2 regions of the Paenibacillus sp. MAHUQ-45 genome follow, and region 2 is predicted to be linked to the other one. Evidence: riboswitches for the same ligand, from Rfam matches in the RefSeq annotation. Region 2 holds a riboswitch; the other holds the start of a gene.
What was found. Region 2 has a riboswitch for S-adenosylmethionine ahead of metA (homoserine O-acetyltransferase MetA). Riboswitches for the same ligand answer to the same signal wherever they lie in the genome.

Region 1: another riboswitch for S-adenosylmethionine. It lies ahead of AC3Y23_RS14995 (methionine ABC transporter ATP-binding protein); the one in region 2 lies ahead of metA (homoserine O-acetyltransferase MetA).

The regions. Positions count from the first base shown of each region.
Region 1 is NZ_JBYUPV010000006.1:112,659-116,077, forward strand. It holds gene AC3Y23_RS14985 (COX15/CtaA family protein) at 1-308, shown strand, start outside; gene AC3Y23_RS14990 (Cthe_2314 family HEPN domain-containing protein) at 535-1,254, shown strand; SAM riboswitch class I at 1,375-1,513, shown strand; gene AC3Y23_RS14995 (methionine ABC transporter ATP-binding protein) at 1,617-2,633, shown strand; gene AC3Y23_RS15000 (methionine ABC transporter permease) at 2,633-3,301, shown strand; gene AC3Y23_RS15005 (MetQ/NlpA family ABC transporter substrate-binding protein) at 3,365-3,419, shown strand, end outside.
Region 2 is NZ_JBYUPV010000010.1:183,435-186,853, forward strand. It holds gene AC3Y23_RS21235 (aminotransferase class I/II-fold pyridoxal phosphate-dependent enzyme) at 1-783, opposite strand, end outside; gene metA (homoserine O-acetyltransferase MetA) at 832-1,749, opposite strand; SAM riboswitch class I at 1,863-1,993, opposite strand; gene AC3Y23_RS21245 (peptidoglycan recognition protein family protein) at 2,596-3,419, opposite strand, start outside.

The sequences.
Region 1 (3,419 bases), on a different contig from region 2:
GTGGCGTTGGAGTAGTGTTCACGCACCGGATAGCGGCTTTACTGCTGTTTTTGCTGACGGCTTTACTGGGGCATTTGGCATTCTGGAGGCAAAAGGAACACAAAGAGCTGAGAATGCTGGGTGTAGCAGCTGTCCTACTGTGTCTGATGCAGGTGTTCAGCGGGGCGGCGGTCGTGTATACGCTAGGAAATGATAAGCTTTACATCTTTGCTGCTCTTGCTCACATTCTGCTCATTGCCGGACTATTCGGTGTACTGTGTTATATGAGCGTACGGGTATGGCAGCTTAGCAAAGGAAACAGGCGTTAAATCGGTGCAACAAGCTCTTGCTGGAGGAATGTCATGCAGGAGTATTCCCTGATCGAATGTACTCTTAGGCTGAGAGGATGGATAGAGTGGGTTACAGGGAGGGACAATAACTTGGAGACACGGTACTTTACGTCGATGGTTGTAGTAACTGCGGAAAGATCAGGATCTTAATTTAACACTCTTATTTGGAATTGCTCCATCCGAAGCAGGGTAAGGAGGATAACATATGCTGCGGATATTGCTGGGGGAACCACCCCGTGTGAACAGCGGCGTACTCGCCGAGGCTATGGAACATATGGCGGAATTCGCCTCGCTGCTGCGCAAGGAGATGAATAGGCATGAGGACCGTGATCATGAGCACCGGAAGCTGGAGATTTGGACTCGTGGCCTGATTGTCTCCTTGGATGAACTGGAGCAGAGCTGGTTTGCCGCTGCCTTTTACCGGAAATCAGTGAAGGCTGGGTATATGGACGATATGTCGGTGGCTGAGCAGGGCGAATATGCGCGATATGTGTATTTTTATAAAAATGGCTTTATTCGTGTCTTCTCTTTGCTGGACAAGCTCGGTACGGTACTGAACAGTCTTTATGACCTTAATACATCCAGGATTAAAACCCACTTCTCTTATTTCACGGTACTCCGGGAATTTCTTACTCACAAGGAGCATGCAGCACTGGCCGATCAGTTGGAGAACATTAAGAACTCTTATCGGGAGCCACTGCAGAACCTGCGCAAGCGCCGCAACGCTGAAATTCATTACATGAATGCTGAAATGCAGGATGATCTGTGGCAGCGTCATCAGGGTCTTCATGACAAAATACAGCTGGAGGATCTCGACAGTCACCTGGAGGACTTGAAGCAGGGATTGGAAATGGTCTGCAAATCATTAGAGGCTGTATATAAATACAGCATGGATCATTGGCCTAAGAATGCTGGGAAATCCTGATGATGTAAAAATGGAATTCTGCGGAAAATTTTCCTTTGACAAAGAATGCAGAACTAAACTATACTAAATCATGCCTTCTTAGGCGGACATTTTATGACAAACTACAACACTATATCACATATCTTATCGAGAGTGGCGGAGGGATAGGCCCGATGAAGCCCGGCAACCGATTTATGCTTATGCGTGAACCGCATATTCATAAATGCCATGGTGCTAATTCCTACAATGCTGCGTGAATGCGGGCGTTGGCAGATGAGACGGCATTGTCTATAAGCGCACAGGGCCTCTTGCGATCTGCTAACGATCGTCGGAGGCTTTTTTTGTACAATTTACTGATATTATCGTTAAAGGAGGACGGCAGCTTGATAGAGCTAAAGAGTCTAACCAAGGTATATGGAAAAGGCAGTAAGACCGCCACGGCACTCTCGGGGCTAAATCTGTCGATCAAAAAAGGGGAAATCTTCGGAGTCATCGGCCACTCCGGGGCAGGAAAAAGCACGCTGATCCGTTGCATTAACCTGCTTGAGCGTCCGACCGAAGGCGAGGTCTGGGTAGATGGCGTTGAGCTAACACAATTGTCGGAAGGAGAGCTTCAGGAGAAGCGCCGCAAGATCGGAATGATTTTTCAGCACTTCAATCTGCTGTCCTCCGCTACTGTATATGAGAACATCGCCTTTCCGCTACGGCTTACCCGTACACCCAAGAACCTCATTGACCAAAAAGTCAATGAACTGTTGGCCTTGGTAGGGCTGGAGGAACATCGGAACAAATATCCGGCCCAGCTCTCCGGCGGTCAAAAACAGCGTGTTGGTATCGCCCGGGCATTGGCTAGCGACCCCGATGTACTTCTCTGCGACGAGGCGACTTCAGCGCTGGACCCGCAGACGACAGATTCGATTCTCCGTCTGCTGCTGGATATCAACCGACGGTTCAACCTGACAATTGTTCTGATCACACACGAAATGCATGTAATCCAGAACATCTGTGACCGGGTGGCTGTCATCCATGGCGGCGGCATCGTGGAGCAGGGTGAAGTGACGAAGGTCTTCCTGAAGCCCAAGCATGAGATCACCCGCGAGTTCATCCGCAGTGAGGCGCAGCATGATGGGCCGCTACGGGCCGCCATCGACGCCGCCCATGACGGTTCAACGCAAGCGGTCAAGATCACCTTCCTTGGTCAAAAAACGTACGAGTCCACCTTGTCCCAGGTTGCGCGGGAGACAGGCGTTGACTTTGCCATTCTTTCAGGCACCATCTCTACGATCAAAGATGTACCTTACGGGCAACTGATCGTTCGTTTTGAAGGTGAGGCTGGAACGATTGCAGAGACCATCGCAAAGCTGAACGCTCAGGGTCTTGATGTGGAGGTGATTGCGTAATGGGTAGCTTGGATTTTAGCAAAATTAACTGGTCGGAAATGACGGATGCTGCCATATCTACTCTGAAAATGTTAGGAATTTCCGGAATATTCACAATTATTCTTGGTTTACCGCTCGGAATTGTGCTATATTTATGGGGTAGATCCAACCAGTCCTTTGTTAGAGCTATTTATGCAATCTTATCGTTTATTGTGAACATTCTGCGCTCCGTACCGTTCATCATTCTGATGGTCGCACTGATTCCCGTTAGTAAATCGATAGTAGGTACTTCGATTGGTGTGCTGGGCACGATCCCCGCACTTGTCATTGGGGCTGCACCGTTCTTTGCCCGGCTGGTAGAGACAGCGCTGCGTGAGGTAGATCGCGGAGTGATCGAAGCTGCACAGGGCATGGGGGCTTCAACTGGACAAATCGTCATGCGGGTATTACTGCCAGAAGCTCGTCCAGGTTTGTTAGCTGGGGTAACGATTACGATTGTCACGCTGGTCTCCTACACGGCTATGTCAGGGATGGTTGGCGGCGGTGGTCTGGGTGACTTGGCTATTCGTTATGGGTACTATCGTTATGAGAAGGAAGTTATGCTTATCTCTGTAGCGCTGATGGTTATTCTGGTGCAGCTGCTGCAGATGGCTGGCGACCGGCTGGTGAAGTATTTTACTAGGAAATAAGGAACATTAATATAGATAACCTTATTTACACAAAAACCATACTGTTTTAAGGGGGATTTACAAATGAAAAAAGTACTACTAACGTTTTTTAGCCTGACACTGATTCTGGTGTTGGCTG
Region 2 (3,419 bases):
CAGTGCGTTGCTCTCGTGGCGCTCCATGCGCAGTGCCAGCGTCTTCATCCCTCTCATCAACTGGTAGCTATCGGTTGGTCCCAGTACTGAACCGATGGAGTTGTGGAGAATCGCCATTTCAGCAGACAGTTCCGCACCTTTAGTCACAATCAGACCTGCCAGCACGTCGTTATGACCGCCCAAGTATTTGGTGGCACTGTGGATAATGATATCGGCTCCCAGTTCCAGCGGACGCTGGAAGAACGGAGTTAGCAGCGTATTGTCTACAATAGTAAGGAGTTCATGCGACTTGGCCCATGTACAGACAGCCTCGACATCTGTAATCATCATCAACGGATTGGTTGGTGTCTCAATAAGTACCGCCTTGGTCTCCGGACGACGAACGGCTTCCAGTGCCTCCAAATCATTGGTATCCACATAAGAAGTCGTCACGCCAAATTTGGACATGATCCGCTCCAACAAGCGATAAGTTCCGCCGTAGAGATCCAGCGATACGATCAGATGATCTCCTTGTCGGAAAAGGCTGAAGATCGTTTGCAAAGCGGCCATACCGGAACTACAGGCAAATGCTGCATCTCCGGATTCCAATTGCGCTGCTGCCGTTTCCAGTACAGAACGGGTCGGGCTTTTGGTGCGGCTATAGTCAAAGCCTGTACTTTGCCCCAGCTTCGGATGACGAAACGCCGTTGCATTATAGATAGGGAAGTTTACCGCTCCAGTGGCCGGGTCCTCCTGCGATCCTATTTGGGCAAGTCTGCTTTCAATCCTCAGTTTGTCGTCCATTCCATATAACCTCCTAAGTAAGTGTACTGCTGCATTCTCATCTATAACTTAAATGATGGGTCCAATATCATAGGGTGTTTCTTGGTATACATAGTAATTGAGCCAATTAGAGAACAATAAGTTAGCATGGGCGCGCCAAGTTGATGGCGGAGTACGCTTTGGATCATCTTTTGGAAAATAGTTCTTCGGCAGTGCCATTTCCATACCCTTGGCGACATCACGATCATACTCCCACTTCAGGGAAAGCGGATCGTACTCAGAGTGGCCGGTGACAAAGATTTGTCGGCCATCCTTTGTAGCCACCAGATAGATGCCCGCTTCCTCTGATTCGGCCAGGATTTGCAGATCCGGATTACGCTCGATATCTTCGCGGGACACATCCGTGTGCCGGGAGTGCGGAACATAGAACAGTTCATCGAACCCGCGCAGCAGCTTTACATTATTATGGTTCAGTGTGTGAGGGAATACGCCAAAACATTTCTCAGACAATGCTTCCTTACGCACACCGAAGTGATGGTACAAACCGGCTTGTGCAGCCCAACAGATATGCATAGTGGAGGTAACATTATCTTTACTCCATTCAAAAATCTCTTTCAGCTCTTCCCAGTATGTTACATCTTCAAAATCCATCTGCTCCACAGGAGCGCCAGTCACGATAAGTCCGTCAAATCGACGGTGGCTAATCTTATCGAAGGTCGTATAGAAGCTGTTCAGATGCTCAGCCGACGTGTTCTTCGAAGTATGGGAACGGGGACGCAGCAGCACAATGTCCACCTGAAGCGGTGAGTTACCGATCAAACGGAGCAACTGAGTTTCCGTAGTTTCTTTGGTAGGCATTAAATTTAGAATGGCAAGGCGCAAGGGACGTATATCCTGATGAAACGCCTCGCTCTCGTCCATGATGAAAATATTTTCTCCCGACAATATCTCTTTCGCCGGCAGACTGTCTGGAATCTTAATTGGCATTTCTCGTCTTCACTCCTTGATAATAGAATGCCGCTTGGCGGCTGTTAACATTGGGTAAACAAAAAAGACCTCACTCTGAACGAGAAAGGTCATATTTATTCACATATGCGCCTCTCTCATCTGCCAGAAATCTTCACCGGGCATCTGCCCGCTTCAAAGTTTCCTGCAAGAATTAGCACCGTGCGTTTTCACGCCGGTTGCCGGGTTTCATCGGGCTAGTCCCTCCACCTGCTCTTGATAAGAAATTGCTTGTTAATTGATCTCATTAAATGTTAATAAACCTTGTAATATCACCTTATAAGATCAATTATTCGTATTCAGTTTTAATTTTTCATCCCCAATTTAGTTGTGACACCATCAGAGATAAAAAAAGCATATTCTCAATGGATTATCATCAAGTAATATGCTATGTATTATACATCATTTATTCATTTTGACAAGATAAAAAATTAGTTCGGCTTTAGCGATTCTTAAATTTTTATCTAAGCTAGAAATAATTTAAACGTGCCTGACTATATCAGCTTATATATGTTTGTTTCGCCTAATTGCAGAATGGGTTGAAAATCATATGTATTTTTACTTTTATTAACCTCTATGTCCTCTTTATTACCATCAATATTCCGTTCTGCTTCCCAACGATCTAATCACATTATCCGCTGCCCTCACTTGTAATTTCATTGTCATAATTAAATTTAATTAACATCAATTTGAAGGTAGCGAATCCCCTCTCCACAAATAAAAAAATAACCCCATTATGACATACAATAAATCAATATTGTAGTTATAATGGGGTTATTTTATGAATTCAATTCTATTTTTAAAAATATATTCATTTTCCTTTTTTATTCAATTTTGAATTTGAATTGGTGGACTATAATACAATTTTTTATTTACATTGTCCCATGCCACTTTAAATCCATTCTCTTTCAATACACTAGATGGAACATAACTAATACCATCCTTAAGTAGCCCATTCACAATGCTATTATCTTTTGTAGATATTGCTTTAATTGCATCCACTTTTTTATCATCCTTTATTGATTGTGTAGGTTGAGGATTGACTACTGGCTCTAATTTAATATTTAGCTTTACTAGTTCTGCTTTAATAGAAGGAATAAAACCCTTATTAGCTGCCGCAATTGTATTACCGTCACCAAAAAATGCTGTTCCAGGACATGTCTTACTCGATTTTCCTGGAGTGTAGTCGCTAAGCCGTTCGCCTGTGGCTGTAAACCAAGCATGATACACGATGTTGTCAGTGTTGATAGAAATTTTAAACTTATCAGCCAGACATGCATAAACATGAACAATTGCATCACGTTGTGCAGTAGTCATAATGTCTGCACCTTTATCAAAATAGCCAATGCTCTCGATACAGATCATACCTGTGTTGGCGCCTTTAATTCCAGCTGGTGTAATATTTAAGTCGCGGTCTAGACTTAATGCGATTTTACCATCTTCAAAAATAGTTAGATGTTGACCGGCAGCAGACCATCCATTATCTTTTATATGTGATGTTCTCATTCCCTCAAGACATACAAAATGGTCTTGTTGAGCTACACCATTAATCATTTTTCTAGTAGTATAATTTGGGGATGCAGTGTGATGTACTTGAAGTTTCTTTATGCTACGAGTTACCACTTGTTTATCTACCCAGTCTTTAAACTCCG